3 regions of the Aureimonas phyllosphaerae genome follow, and region 1 is predicted to be linked to each of the others. Evidence: predicted binding sites of a transcription regulator. Region 1 holds the regulator's gene; each other region holds the start of a gene.
The links. Region 1 encodes LexA, which represses DNA repair genes until DNA is damaged. Its sites were predicted from a motif close to TGTTCNNNNTGTGTTCNG; they were not measured.
Positions count from the first base shown of each region.

Region 2: the regulator LexA is predicted to act here: its motif matches at 1,598-1,615, upstream of ACLNGM_RS02780 (ImuA family protein).
Region 3: the regulator LexA is predicted to act here: its motif matches at 2,679-2,696, upstream of radA (DNA repair protein RadA).

Region 1 is NZ_CP181348.1:3,393,283-3,398,168, reverse strand. Features, by position in the region: gene gltX (glutamate--tRNA ligase) at 1-475, opposite strand, end outside; gene ACLNGM_RS16185 (ComEC/Rec2 family competence protein) at 711-2,969, shown strand; gene lexA (transcriptional repressor LexA) at 2,923-3,579, opposite strand; gene glp (gephyrin-like molybdotransferase Glp) at 3,672-4,886, opposite strand, start outside.
Region 2 is NZ_CP181348.1:618,008-622,893, reverse strand. Features, by position in the region: gene ACLNGM_RS02795 (MOSC domain-containing protein) at 1-210, opposite strand, end outside; gene ACLNGM_RS02790 (metallopeptidase family protein) at 241-663, opposite strand; gene ACLNGM_RS02785 (L,D-transpeptidase) at 708-1,376, opposite strand; gene ACLNGM_RS02780 (ImuA family protein) at 1,754-2,695, shown strand; gene ACLNGM_RS02775 (Y-family DNA polymerase) at 2,664-4,268, shown strand; gene ACLNGM_RS02770 (error-prone DNA polymerase) at 4,265-4,886, shown strand, end outside.
Region 3 is NZ_CP181348.1:2,946,754-2,951,639, forward strand. Features, by position in the region: gene purF (amidophosphoribosyltransferase) at 1-380, opposite strand, end outside; gene ACLNGM_RS13955 (CvpA family protein) at 537-1,172, opposite strand; gene radA (DNA repair protein RadA) at 1,253-2,641, opposite strand; gene poxB (ubiquinone-dependent pyruvate dehydrogenase) at 2,841-4,559, shown strand; gene ACLNGM_RS13970 (replicative DNA helicase) at 4,600-4,886, opposite strand, start outside.

The sequences.
Region 1 (4,886 bases):
CACGGTCGTGCACCACAGTCTCGCCGTCCATCGGAGCCTTGATGCGGATCACCGGTTTGACACCCGCCGGCGCCTCGGACGGGTCGCGGTCGCGCCAGCGCCCGTCGTAGCGCGGAGGGCGCTTCTCCGCCTTGGCCTTCTCGCGCATCTCGTCGAGTTCGGCCGGGGAGGCGTAGCAGTAATAGGCCTTTCCGGCCGCAACCAGCTCCTCGGCCACCTCACGGTGACGCGGCGCGCGCTCGAACTGGGAAACCGGCGGCTCGTCGGCGTCGAGACCGAGCCAATGCAGACCGTCGATGATCGCCTTCACAGCGGGTTCGGTGGAACGCTCGCGGTCGGTATCCTCGATGCGCAGCAGCATCTTGCCGCCCGTCTTGCGAGCGTACAGCCAGTTGAAGAGCGCCGTACGCGCGCCACCGATATGAAGATAGCCCGTCGGCGACGGTGCGAACCGGGTTACGACGCGGTCGGTCATGGAAGGTCCTCGAAGGTGGAAGAATCGCGCCAGCCGTCGGACACGAGGTCCGAAATGGTCTGTGCAGAGCCGGCTGGACGATGCCTGTCTTTCTCGGCCCGTGGTGTAGCATAGCGGGAAGGCGAGACAAGCGAAGCGAACCGATGTGACGACCAAGGGACATAGCGTCACGACACCATCGCTCGGCAGCCGGGTCGGCAAGAGCGGTCCGTCCTCGCTGCCCCTCCTTGCCGCGATGCGCGCGTGGCTGGCACGTCAGGTCGCGCTGGAGGAGCGTTCGCGCACGGCGTTCGCGCTCTTTCCGATCGCGATGATCGCAGCAGCGGCGACGTTTTACCGAACGACGTTCCAGCCGGGTCTCGCGGCGATCGCGCTTCTCGCGGGCGTCGGTGCCCTTTCGCTCGCTCTGCCAGGAATGGCACGCTCGTTCCGTGTCGGCGGCGTCGTCGGGCTCGGTCTTGCGGCGGGCTTCGCCGCCTGTATCGCGGAGCGCGCCCGCACCGAGACGACGCTTTTCTCGGGCGAGGCGACGGTGCGGATCGCCGGGCCGGTGTTGGCGCGGGAGCAGGACGACCGCGGTCGCTATCGATACATCGTCGAAATCGAATCGACAGAACGCCCGGTCCTCTCACGACCGCCGGAGCGCGCGCGGATCGTTGTTTCGAGCCGACACGAGCCCTTGCCCATCGGCTCGACCTATCGAGGGCTCGTGCGCCTGCGTCCACCTTCGGGGCCGGCCTATCCCGGTGCGCACGATTTCGCCTTCGGGTCATACTTCGGGGGGCTGGGCGCCTACGGGTTCTCGCTCGGCGCGCCGGCACCACCGGGCGCATTGCGCGACCCGTCGATCTCGGACCGCATCGCGACGCTGCGACTTGCTATGGGGGAGACAATTCGGGCCGTCCTTCCGGGCGCGACAGGTGCGGTCGCCTCGGCCCTCGTGACCGGGGAGCGAGCCGGAATCCCGGAGGAGATCAACGAGGATCTGCGCGTCACGGGGTTGGCGCATGTGCTGTCGATCAGCGGCTTTCACATGGCGCTCGTCGCCGGTTTCTTCCTTCTCGTCACGCGCCTCGGCCTCGCGACCGTCGTGCCGATGGCTCTCCGTTGGCCGATCAAGAAACTGGCGGCGGTCGTTGCCCTCGTAGGGACCGGCTTCTACTTCCTTCTCGCCGGCGACAACGCCGCAACGGAGCGCTCCTTCGTCATGATCGCGGTCATGCTGGGCGCGGTGCTTCTCGATCAGCCTGCACTGACCCTGCGAAACGTCTGCATCGCTGCGGTCGTGGTCATCGCGCTGTCGCCTCATGTCGTACCGACAGCCACCTTTCAGATGTCCTTCGCGGCAACGGCAGCATTGATCGGCGCATATGGCGCCTACGCTCGATGGCAGTCCCGGCGGAACGAGGGCCAGCGTAGGGAAGGCCTGTCGATCCGATGGCTGAGCCTCATTCTTCTGGGGATGGCGATGTCGTCGCTGATTGCCGGCGCCGCTACCGCGCCGTACGCGATCTACCACTTCCAGCGCGGCGCTCCGTTCTCGCTCATCGCCAACATCGTGGCGACGCCTTTCTTCAGCTTTTGGATCATGCCGTTTGCGATGCTGGCCGTGCTGGCCATGCCGTTCGGCCTTCACGTTCTTCCCCTCAAGGCGATGGGGTGGGGCCTCGACCTCGTCTTCGCCCTGGCTGCCTATCTCGCCGACGCGTTTCCGGACTATCCGACCGGCCTGATCAGCGGCCCAGCACTCATCTGCTTTTCGGCCGCGATCCTCATCGTCTCCTTTTCCGCCAGCGGACTTCGCTGGTTCGCGCTTGCGCCGATTGCCATCGGCTTTGCGCTCTTGCGTCCCGGACCTGCTCCGGAGCTCTTGCTCTTCGAGGACGGTCGCGAACTCGCTTTGATCGATAGGGACGGGCAACTGCACTCCGTCCAGCCACGACCATCCACCTTCGTCTGGGACCAGTGGCGACGCGCGTTGCAAACCGAGCCGGGACAGCGGGCAAGTCACAGCCGGACTAGCTTGGTGTCCGCCCCAACGACGGACGGCGCCGTGACGTCCAATCTTTCCAGCGCCGGAGCATTCCGATGCGAAGACGGCATCTGTCGCGGACTAACCCGGTCCGGACTGCGGATCGCGTGGAGCGATGATTATCAGAAGCTCGACGACGTCTGCCGCGACAGCGATATCGCCATCATGGCGCGGGCTGTCCGGGCGAACGCCTGCCGGACCGGCGATGCCCGACTGGTCACGTTGAGGACCCTGCGCCGAACCGGCTCTCTCGCGATCTCCCGCGCCTCTGACGCAACGATCGAAATGCGCCACTCCATACCGACCGAGCCGCAGGCCTGGAACCGCCATCGCTTCGCGGCATGGCCTGAGTACTGGCGCAAATCGGACAGCGCGACGGCCGAAACGACAGGCCGCGCCGAGGATCGTCGCGCTGTCAGTGATAGCGCCGGATCAGCCCCACCAGTTTCCCCTGGACCTTGACCCGATCAGCGCCCAGCAGACGCGTCTCGTAAGCCGGATTGGCGGCCTCGAGCGCCACCATGCCGCCCTTGCGGCGAAATCGTTTCAGCGTGGCTTCCTCATCATCGACGAGCGCGACCACGATTTCTCCAGCGCTCGCCGACTCGCTGCGCTGAATCACGACGGTATCCCCATCCAGGATGCCGGCTTCGATCATCGAGTCGCCCTTGACCTCCAGCGCGTAATGTTCGCCGGATCCAAGCATCTCGGGCGGCACGACGATGTCGTGCGTGTTCTGCTGAATGGCCGAGATCGGAACACCGGCTGCGATGCGGCCCATGACCGGCACGGAGGAAACGTCGCGTTCGACGGCTCGCGGTGTCTTGAACAAGGGCTCCACGTTGGACGGACGGGAGGCAGGCGGCGCGGCCGCCGCCTTGGCTGCGGACTCCGGCAGCTTCACCACCTCCAGCGCCCGCGCCCGATTTGGTAGGCGCCGGATGAAGCCGCGCTCCTCGAGCGCCGTGATCAAGCGGTGGATGCCGGACTTCGAACGGAGATCCAAGGCGTCCTTCATCTCGTCGAAGGACGGAGGGACGCCCACCGATTGCAGACGCTCATGAATGAACATCAGAAGCTCGTGCTGCTTGCGCGTCAGCATGGGACGATTCCTCGAAACAAAACCTGAACAAACCTAGCTGTTCCGTTTGTGTTCTGCAAGGATCATCCGGTGGTCAGCATAACGTACTCGCACGGCTCGCCTGCGACGGCAGCCGGCGCGAAGGCCGGGCGAACGAGGAGAGCGTCGGCACGCGCGAAAACCGAGAGAAGCGAGGAGTCCTGCCGAGGCAGCGGCACGACGCGGCATGGCGAGCCGGCGGGGTCGATTTGGATGTGGGCGCGCAGGAAGTCCGTCCGCTTGTCGTTGGCCTTGACGTCGAGCCCAAGGATGCCGCGTCTCCGGCGACTGACGGGAGCGGCGCCGGACAGTTTCTCGATCAGCGGGCGCAGGAACAGTTCGGCGGTGACGAGGCTGGACGCTGGGTTTCCCGGTAGACCAAGGATGCGCATAGGGCCCAGCGAGCCAGCCATCAACGGTTTTCCCGGCCGCATTGCGACCCGCCAGAAATCGAGCGTGGCACCGGCTTCGGTGAGGACCGGTCCGACGAGATCGTGGTCGCCCACCGATGCGCCGCCGACGGTCACCAGGATGTCGGCCCTTGCGTTCTGGGCCCGCTCGATGGCCGACGCGAGATCGTCCCGGCGATCGGGGATGATCCCGAGGTCGATGACAGAGCCACCGATCACGCGAACGATCATCGAGATGGCCAGCGTGTTGGATGCGACGGTCTGCGAGGGTCCCGCCGGCGTGCCCGGAGGAACCAGTTCGTCGCCCGTGGCCGCGATGGCGACACGCACCCGTCGCCGGACTTCGATCGTTCCATAGCCGCCGCTTGCCGCGAGGGCGCAGGCAGCGGGTGTCAGCCGGGACGCGGCTGGCGCGAGGACGTCGGAGAGGCGGAAATCGTTGCCAGCGCGGCGAATGTGCGCCCCGGGCTCGACGCGTTCCAGAATGCGGACCTTAGACTCAGCGGGTCGATCCGTATTCTCCTGAATGACCACTGCATCCGCACCATCGGGGACCGGCGCGCCGGTGAAGATGCGCACCGCCTCGTCCGTCGACAGACTGCCGGAGAAGGCATGCCCCGCCGCCGATTCCCCGACGACCTTCAGAACCGGAGAGGGGCCGGTCAGGTCCGCCGCACGCACCGCGTACCCATCCATCGCGGAAGCATCGAACGCAGGTTGGGTTCGGCGCGCGTGGAGGTCGGCGGGTAGGACGCGTCCACACGCGTCTTCGATCGCGATGGCTTCGATACCGTCGACAGGGCTGACATTGCGAAGCAGCCGTTCAACGGCCTCGTCGAACGGAACCAG
Region 2 (4,886 bases), 1.9 Mb from region 1:
GGGAAACGACAGGTGCAGCCCGTCCTCGTCGGGCTCGGCGTCGAGGAGCGCGAGCGGCGGATGCTCGCGCTGCGACAGGAAGCGCCCCGTGGCATCGACCAGCATCCAGCGCCGGTCGCCCCGGAGCCCCATCGGCTCGAGCCGCACGCTCGCGGGATGGCGGGCGCGCCCGCCCTTGACCGGATGGATGGCGAGCGTCGAGACCTGCATCGGTCGTCCCTTTTCTTCCGGAATGCCGTTTCAGTCGGTCGCCGCTTCCAGTGCTTCCATGTCGTCGTCCGACAGGCCGAAATGGTGCCCGATCTCGTGGATCAGAACATGGGCGACCAGCGTGCCGAGGCTTTCCTCATGCTCCGCCCAATAGTCGAGGATCGGGCGGCGGTACAGGAGGATGCGGTTGGGCATCTCACCGGTCTGGGGCGTGCCGAGCGCGCCGACGGCGCGGCCCTCGAAGAGGCCGAGAATGTCGAAGGGGCTTTCGAGGCCCATCTCCTCCACCACCTCGTCCTCGGGAAAGTCGGCGACGTGGAAGCGGATCTCGCCCGACAGGGCGCGGAATTCCGACGGCAGCGCGGCATAGGCCTCGATCGCCAGCGCCTCGATCTCCTCGAGGCTCGGCGACAGCCTTCGCGCCCAGTCGCCGGTCTGGTCCCTTTGGCCCATGCGGCTCTCCTCCCTGGCGGTTCCCATCCGTAGCCCCCCGCGTCTTAAGCCATCGCGCCCTGGAGCACCACGACCTTGGTGCCGTCGAGGACGCGGCGATGGAGGTCGATCACATCCTGGTTGAGAAGCCGTATGCAGCCCGACGAGACGGACTGGCCGATCGACCAGTCCTCGTTGGTGCCGTGGATGCGGTAGAGCGTGTCCTCGCCGCCCCGGAAGAGGTAGAGCGCCCGCGCGCCGAGCGGGTTGGTAGGCCCCGGCTCCATGCCCGCGCCGAGGTGGCCGTAGCGGGCGGGCTCGCGCGCCATCATCGCGTCGGTCGGGCGCCAGCGCGGCCAGGCGCGCTTGTACTGGACCCGCGCCTCGCCCTCGAAGGCAAGACCCGCCTTGCCGACGCCGATCCCGTAACGCAGCGCCCGGTCGCCCTCCATCTGAAGGTAGAGGAAGCGCGCGGGCGTATCGACGATCAGCGTCCCGGGGATTTCGCCGCTCCGGTAGGCGACCTCCTGCCGGTAGAAGCGCGGGTCGATCTTCGTCAGGTCGGGAGCGGGAACCGGGAAGGGCTCGCCTGTCACCGGCGCGTACATGGCAAGATAGTAGGGATCGACGACACGTCTGGGCGCAGCGGGCGCCACGTCGCCGAGGCGTCCTGACACGCAGCCGGCCAGAAACAGCGGCGCGCCGGCAAGGAGGGATCGACGGGTCAGGGGCATGGGCGGGCGTCTTCGGATTGGTGACAACGGGTGGAGGGCTCCTCCTGCCTGTCGGTCACGCCACACCGCAACGCCGCATCGCTGGTCCTGACGCGATCGTGACAGCGTGACGCCGGGCCCAAGAGGCGGCTGCCGTCGTCCACCGGAATTCGTTCCCTATCAACAGGAAAATAATCTTGGCCGCCGTCTCCTTGACTCCGGGGGGCGACTCGGAAATTTCCTAGAACATATGAGGAACACGAAGGCGGCCATGAACCCATCCGCCGATGGAGACCGGCATGACCTGGACCACTGGACCGCGACGACGACCGGGCCTAGAGCCCGTAGATACCCCGGATGAAAGGCGTCCCGCAACCGACGCGACAGAGGACGCTGGGGTGGGGCCGGGCGGTGAGCCCGACCGCGCACGCGCCGCGACGCTTTCGGCGCTGCGCCAGGCGATTGGGCGGATCGAAGGGGCGCCGTTCGCGCGCGGCGTGCCGGATGGCGAGGACGAAAAACCCAATGACGACGATCGTCTGGCGCTGGGCGCGCCGGCCTTCGACGCCGCGCTCGGAGGCGGGCTGCCGCGCGCGGGGCTGGTGGAGGCGCGCACGCTCGCCATGCGCGACGGCGGGGCAGGCGTCGGCTTCGCGCTGGCGCTCGGCATCCGCCTCGGCGCCTCAGCGCGCCGTCCGCTCCTCTGGATCGCGGCGGCCGACGCGCTCGCCGAGGGCGGCATGCCCTATCGCGAGGGGCTCGCCCATTTCGGTCTCGACCCCGATGCCCTGGTCGTGGTGCGCGCCCGGCGCATCGTGGATGCGGCCTGGGCGGGCGAGGAAGCCGCGCGTTCGGGCGCCGCCGCGCTGGTCGTGGTCGAACTGCGCGGCAATCCGACGCTTCTCGGGCTGGAGGGCACGCGGCGCCTCCACACCCGCGCCCGGGAGGCGGGCGGCGCGGTGATGCTCTTGCGCCAGGGCGGCGAGCCGGAAGCCACCGCCGCCCCCGTCCGCCTGCTGGTCGAGCCGGTGCGCGCCGCCCCCGTGCCGGGGCTGGAATTGCTGCCCTTGATCGGCCGCCCCCGTTTTTCCCTGGCGCTTGAAAAGGCGCGGGGACTGTCGCCCCGAACGCTCTGCCTGGAGTGGGATCCCCATGACCGACGCTTCCTCGACCACGACCCCCTCGTCCGTGCGGCCGGGCGAATTCCTGGCGATCCGGCTGACGCGGCTGCCCAGCGACCGGATCCGGCGCGAGGAACTGGGGCGCTCGTGGCGCTGCGGTCCCTTCGCGGCGGCGCGGCGGGGGAGGATGCCGCGCACCGACGCTTCGGCGCGGCCTGACCTCCTGCCGGTGCCGCTCGGTGCGGGCAACGGGCATCGCCCGCCGGACGCGGGCAGGGGATACACCCCGCCGGACGCGGGCAGGGGACATACTCCGTCTGATGCGGGGCAGCGGGCGGACAGGCCGGACGCCGACATCCCGCCGCTCGCCCTCTTCGCGCGCGAAGACCGGGCCGAGCGGATCGTGTCCTCGTGCGAGCGCGCCGAGGCGCTCGGCCTCGTACCCGGCCTCGGCCTTGCGGAAGCGCGCGCCCGCTTTCCCCACGTGGACTACCGGCCGGCCGACGCGGCGGCCGACCGGCGCCTCCTCGACGCGGTGGCAGACTGGTGCGACCGCTACACGCCCCTCGTCGCCCTCGACGGTGCCGACGGCCTCGTTCTCGATCTGACGGGCGCGTCCCACCTCTTCGGCGGAGCGGGCGCTCTCCGAGACGATCTCGTCTCTCGGCTGGAGCGCCAGGGCTTTGCGGTCGAGGCAGCGGTCGCCGCCCATCCCGGCACGGCGCGCGCCTGCGTCGGCGTGGCCGGGGCGGCGCGCCTCGTGGCGAGCGGAGACGAGCGCGCCGCCGTGGAGGGCCTGCCCGTGGGAAGCGGCCTGCGGCTCGACACGGAGACCGCCGCACGGCTCCACCGGCTCGGCCTTCGCCGGGTGCGCGATCTCCTTGCGCTGCCGCGCGCTGCCCTCCACCGCCGCTTCGGCCCCGACATCGCCCGCCGGCTGGACGAGGCGACGGGCGCCGCCCGCCGTCCGATCGAGCCGCGCCGGGCGGTCGCGCTCCTCATCCGCGAGCGCCGCCTGTTCGAGCCGGTGAGCTTGCCCGAAGACATCCTGCGCATCGCGACCCACCTGGCCGCCCGGCTGTGCGAGACCTTGGCCGAGCGCGGCGAGGGCCTGCGCGAGGCGGAGCTCGCGCTGTTTCGCGTCGACGGGCATGTCGAGCGCCTCCTGGTGCGCTCGGGGGCCCCGTTGCGCGATCCCGCCCGGATCGCGCGTCTCTTCGCCGAGCGGCTGAAGGCCTGCGGGGACGAGATCGACGCCGGCTTCGGCTTCGACCTCCTGCGCCTGTCGGTTCTGGCGGCGGATGCGATGGCGGACCGGCAGGAGGACCTCGAGGACGCGGGCGCGCGGCCCGCCGAGGAACTCGGCGCGCTGATCGATCGCTTGGGGACGCGGCTCGGCGAGGCGGCGGTGTTCGCCTTGGCGCCCGAGGACCGGCACCGGCCGGAGGCCGCGCAGCGGCGCGTCGCCCCGATCGGGACGGGCGGTTCCGGCGTGGAGGCCGATCTCGCGCCGCGCCCCTTGCGCCTCTTCGCCCGGCCGGAAGCGGTGGAGGCGACGGCCGAGGTGCCGGACGGGCCGATCCGCCAGTTCCGCTGGCGCCGCGCCTTCTACCGTGTCGGCCGGATCGAGGGTCCCGAGCGGATCGCGCCGGAATGGTGGCTCGGGGATGTGGGCGCGAGCCGCGACTACTTCCGCGTCGAGGACGAGGCCGGTCGGCGCTACTGGCTGTTTCGCCAAGGCGCGGGCGAGGGCGCACCATCCGGCTGGTTCCTGCACGGTCTCTTCGCATGAACGGCGAGCCGCCGGTCGAGCCGCTCGCGCCCGGTCCCGGCTTCTGCGAGATCGGGGCGGCCTCGAACTTCTCCTTCCTGCGCGGCGCCTCCAAGCCCGGCGAGATGGTGGTCGCGGCCGAGGCGCTGCGGCTCGGCGGGCTCGGCTTGGCCGACCGCAACACGGTGGCCGGCGTGGTGCGCGCGCATGGGCAGGCGCGGGTGCAGCGGTTCCCTTTCCGTCCCGGCGCGCGGCTGGTCTTTGCCGACGCGACGCCCGACGTCTTCGCCTACCCGCGCGACCGTGCCGGCTGGGCGCAGCTCTGCCGCCTCCTGACCACCGGCAACCTCAGGGCTCGCAAGGGCGACTGCATCCTGCGCCTTTCCGATCTTCTGGAACGGGGCGAGGGGATCAACCTCGCCGTCCTCGCCCCCGACGGGCTGGGGCGCGACGGACCGGCGGGGACGGGCGCCACCGAGCGGCTCGAGGCGGCGCTCGGCCCCTTGCGCGCGGCCTTTCCCCGTGCCGTCCGCCTCGCCGTCGCCCCGCGCCACGACGGGGGCGACGCGCGCCGCCTCGGCCGGGCGGCGGCGCTCGCCAGGACGTGGGGCACGCCGCTTCTCGCCACTAACGACGCCC
Region 3 (4,886 bases), 450 kb from region 1:
GTCAGGCCGTTCGTGAAGTTGCCGTTGTGGGCGACCGCGATGCCGCCGACCTCAAGTTCGGCGAAGAGCGGCTGGACGTTGCGCAGCGCGACCTCGCCGGTGGTGGAGTAGCGCGTGTGGCCGATGGCGACGAAGCCCGGCAGCTTCGCCAGCGTCGCGGGATCGGTGTAGTGGTCGCCGACCAGACCCATGCGCTTTTCGGTGTGGAACTGCTGGCCGTCGAAGGTGACGATGCCGGCCGCTTCCTGCCCGCGATGCTGCAACGCATGGAGGCCGAGCGCCGTCAGCGTCGCCGCGTCCGGGTGTCCGAGAATGCCGAACACGCCGCACTCCTCGTGCAGCGTGTCGCCGTCGAGTTCGTCGAAGGAGAGCTTGGTCATCTCACACCCGTTCTGGCCCATCGCGGCCCGCTGCCCGGTTCCGCTTGGCATATGGGAACGGCGACCGGATTTCGCGAACAAAAATGCGATCGGCGCGATGGCACCGCGCCGACCATGCTTCCCCCCTTCGACCGGCAGGGGCAACCCCGCCGGTGATCAGTTCGCCGGTGCCTCCGCCGGCTGGTCTTCGCTGTCGCGGATCGCGTCCTCGATCGAACCGGGCTGCTCGGCTGCCGGGTTCTCGCCCGCCGGCGCGCCGTCGGCTGCGGGAGCCGGGGTGCCGAAGCGGTCGCGGATGGTCTCCTGCGGGTCGTCGGGAAGGGCGCTGACGAGGCGGTTTCCCAGCTCGTCAAGGAAGGGCTTGGAGCGGGCCTGCGCCACCCAGGGTGGCTGGTTGCCCGACTGCGGCGGCGTCAGCCAGTTGAAGAACACCATCGCGACGACGACGAGCAGCAGGCCACGGGCCGCGCCGAACAGGAAGCCGAGCGTGCGATCGATCGCACCGATGCGCGAGTCGATGATGAAGTCCGCGATCTTCAGCGTGATGAACGACACGACGATGAGCGTGCCGAAGAAGATGGCGGCGGCCGAGGCCACCAGCGCGATCTTCTCGTTGTGGATGTAGTTCGACATGAACGGCGTCAGCCGCTCGTAGAAGGCGTAGGCCGCCGCGGCGGCCGCGACCCAGCTCAGCACCGACAGGATCTCGCGGGAGAACCCGCGAACCATCGCCAGAAGCCCGGATACGAGCATGATGGCGATCAGGATCGCATCCAGCAGGGTGACGGTCATTCGTTTTCCGGTCTGGCTTCCATCGGGCGGCACGGCCGACGCCCGTTACCCGTGTCTTACACTGCGAAGACAGTGGAAAATCAAGTCTCCGATTGAAGCTGCCGCCCCGCGACCCGTGCCACGAGGTGCGGCAGGCTCTCGATCTCATGCGCCGCGACCTCCCGGTTCCGGGGAAGATCGGCGCTCGCAGAAGGCAGAACCGATTGGCGAAACCCGAGCTTTTCCGCCTCCTTCAGCCGCTGGCCCGCATGGGCGACGGGGCGCACGGAACCGGACAGACTGATCTCACCGAAATAGACGCAGTCCGTCGGAAGCGGCTGGCCAGATAGCGACGAGACGAGCGCCGCCGCGACGGCGAGATCGGCCGCCGGCTCCTGGATGCGATATCCACCGGCGACGTTGAGGTAGACGTCGTGCTGCCCGAGCCGCACGCCGCAATGGGCTTCCAGCACGGCCAGCACCATGGCGAGCCGGGGTTGGTCCCATCCGAGGACCGAGCGGCGGGGCGTACCGAGCGTCGAGGGCGCGACGAGCGCCTGGATCTCGACCAGCACCGGCCGCGTGCCTTCCATGCCGGCGAAGACGGCGGCGCCCGGCGCCTGCTCGTTTCGCTCGCCGAGAAAGAGTTCGGACGGGTTCTGGACCTCGCGCAGGCCGATGTCGCTCATCTCGAAGACGCCGATCTCGTCCGTTGGCCCGAAGCGATTCTTGACCGTGCGCAGGATGCGGTAGTGGTGTCCGCCTTCGCCCTCGAAGTAGAGAACGGCGTCCACCATGTGCTCGACGACGCGAGGCCCCGCGATCTGGCCCTCCTTCGTCACGTGGCCAACCAAGATCACCGCCGCGCCGCTCGACTTCGCATAGCGGATCAGCGCCTGGCTGCCGGCGCGGACCTGCGTCACCGTGCCGGGCGCCGACTCGGCCATGTCGGTCCAGACCGTCTGGATCGAGTCGATGATGACGAGATCGGGTCGCTTGTCCTGTCCGAGCGTCGCGAGAATGTCCTCGATGTTGGTCTCGGCCATCAGCTGGACGCTGGTATCGGCGGCCTTCAGGCGTTGGGCGCGCAGGCGCACCTGCGCCACCGCCTCCTCACCCGAAACGTAGATCACCTTGTGCCCGCCGCGCGCGAGCGCCGCGGCCGCCTGCATCAAGAGCGTCGACTTGCCGATACCGGGATCGCCGCCGACGAGGAGGGCCGATCCGCGCACGAAGCCGCCGCCGGTTACCCGGTCGAGCTCTGCGATGCCCGAGACGATGCGCGGTGCCTCCTCGGTCTCGCCCGACAGCGGCATGAGAGCCGCGGGACGCCCCTTGCGCTTGGAGCGCAACGGCCCGCCGCCGATCCCGTTGGTGTCGCTCTCCTCGACGATCGTGTTCCACTCGCCGCAGGCTTCGCACTTGCCTTGCCAGCGGGTGAACACCGAACCGCAGTTCTGGCAGATGAAGGTGGTCTTGGTCTTGGCCATGGGTACCGCGATGTGATCGACGCCCTGTAGATGGCATGAGAACAAACGGGAAACAAGGATTCCGGCGTCACGGCGCGTGCAAGGGGCCGCGTCGTTCACAGTGCATGGCTGCATCGCTTGTCGCGCAAGGAACGGTCTCGGAAGGGGGGCCGTTCTGACACGGTCCACGGAAGAGCCGCAACCGGCGCCGGAGTATGCGATGACCACGATCTCTCAACTGATGATTCAGACCCTCGCCGAGGCGGGCGTCAAACGGATATGGGGGGTCACCGGCGACAGCCTGAACGCACTGACCGCCGCACAGGCGAAGGACGGCCGCATCGACTTCCTCCACGTGCGCCACGAGGAGGCCGCCGCCTTCGCTGCGGGTGCGGAGGCGGCCGCGACGGGCAGCCTTGCGGTCTGCGCTGGCAGCTGCGGACCCGGCAATCTCCACCTCATCAACGGCCTCTACGACTGCCAGCGCAATCACGTACCGGTGCTTGCCATCGCCGCACAGATTCCGTCGAGCGAGATCGGCCTCGGCTACTTTCAGGAGACCCATCCCACCGAACTCTTTCGCGAGTGCAGCCATTTCTGCGAACTGGTCAGCAACCCTCGCCAGATGCCGGAAGTGCTGCACCGCGCGATGCGCACGGCGATCGCCCGCAAGGGCGTGGCGGTGATCGTGCTGCCCGGCGACGTATCGATGCTGGACATCGAAGGCGACGTGCCCGCGTTCGCCGCGCCGATTTTCGCGCGCCGTCTGCCGGACGATGCGGCGGTGGCGCAGGCGGCCGGGATCATCAATCTCTCGAAGCGGGTGACGATTCTCGCAGGCGCCGGTACGGCCGGGGCGCATGATGCGGTCGTCGCTCTCGCCGACCGGCTGGCCGCGCCGATCGTCCACGCCTATCGCGGCAAGGAGCACATGGAATGGAACAACCCGTTCGACGTCGGCATGACCGGCCTCATCGGGTTCTCGTCGGGCTACCATGCGCTGATGGAGTGCGACGTGCTCCTGATGCTCGGCACCGACTTTCCCTATCGCAACTTCTACCCGAAGGGCGCCAAGGTCATTCAGGTCGATACGGACCCGTCGGCGCTAGGCCGACGCGTTCCCCTCGATCTCGCGGTCGAGGCCGATGCTGGGGAGTTTGCTTCTGCGCTGGCCGGCAGGATCGCCGCCGGCCGCGACCGGACGTTCCTCGAAGCCGCGCTCGCCCACTATCGAAAGGCGCGCGAGGGACTGGACGACCTCGCCACGCCGCGCGGGGCGGGCAAGCCGTTGCACCCACAATATGTCGCACGGCTCGTCAGCGAGCTCGTCAGCGATGATGCCATCGTTACAGCCGACGTCGGGACGCCGTCGGTCTGGGCCGCGCGCTATCTGAAGATGAACGGCCGCCGCCGCCTGATCGGCTCGTTCAATCATGGTTCGATGGCCAACGCTCTGCCACAGGCGCTCGGCGCGCAGGCGGCCTTCCCGGATCGGCAGGTCGTATCCCTGTCGGGCGATGGCGGGCTGGCGATGCTCATGGGCGAACTGCTGACGGCGGTCCAGATGAAGCTGCCGGTGAAGATCGTCGTCTTCAACAACGGCTCCCTCGGTTTCGTCGAGATGGAGCAGAAAGCGGCGGGCTACCTGCCGACCTATGTCGATCTGCAGAACCCGGATTTTGCGGCCATGGCGCAGACGATCGGCCTGCGCGGCATCCGCGTGTCGGACTCGGAGGCGTTGGAGCCGGCGCTGCGCGAAGCCTTCGCGCACGACGGACCCGCCCTCGTCGACGTCGTGACGGCACGGCAGGAACTCTCGTTGCCGCCAAAGATACAGGCGGAGCAGGCGAAAGGGTTCAGCCTCTACATGCTCCGCGCGATCATGTCCGGGCGAGGCGACGAGGTCGTCGAACTCGCCACGACGAACCTACTTCGCTGACCGAACACGCCGCCTGCAACAAGGGTCGCGGGCAGCCCGACTACTCGTAGCGCTCCGGCAGGTGGCTCTCCTCGGCGAGATCGGTGAAGCGCGTGAACTCGGCCTGGAAGGCCAGCTGCGCCGCGCCCGTCGGTCCGTGGCGCTGCTTGGCGATGATCACCTCGGCCTTGCCGCGCGCCTCGTTCATTTCCTGCTGCCACTTCATGTGCTCGTCGGTGCCGAGCTTCGGCTCCTTGGCCTGCAGGTAGTATTCCTCGCGATACACGAACATCACCACGTCGGCGTCCTGCTCGATCGAACCGGACTCGCGAAGATCGGACAGCTGGG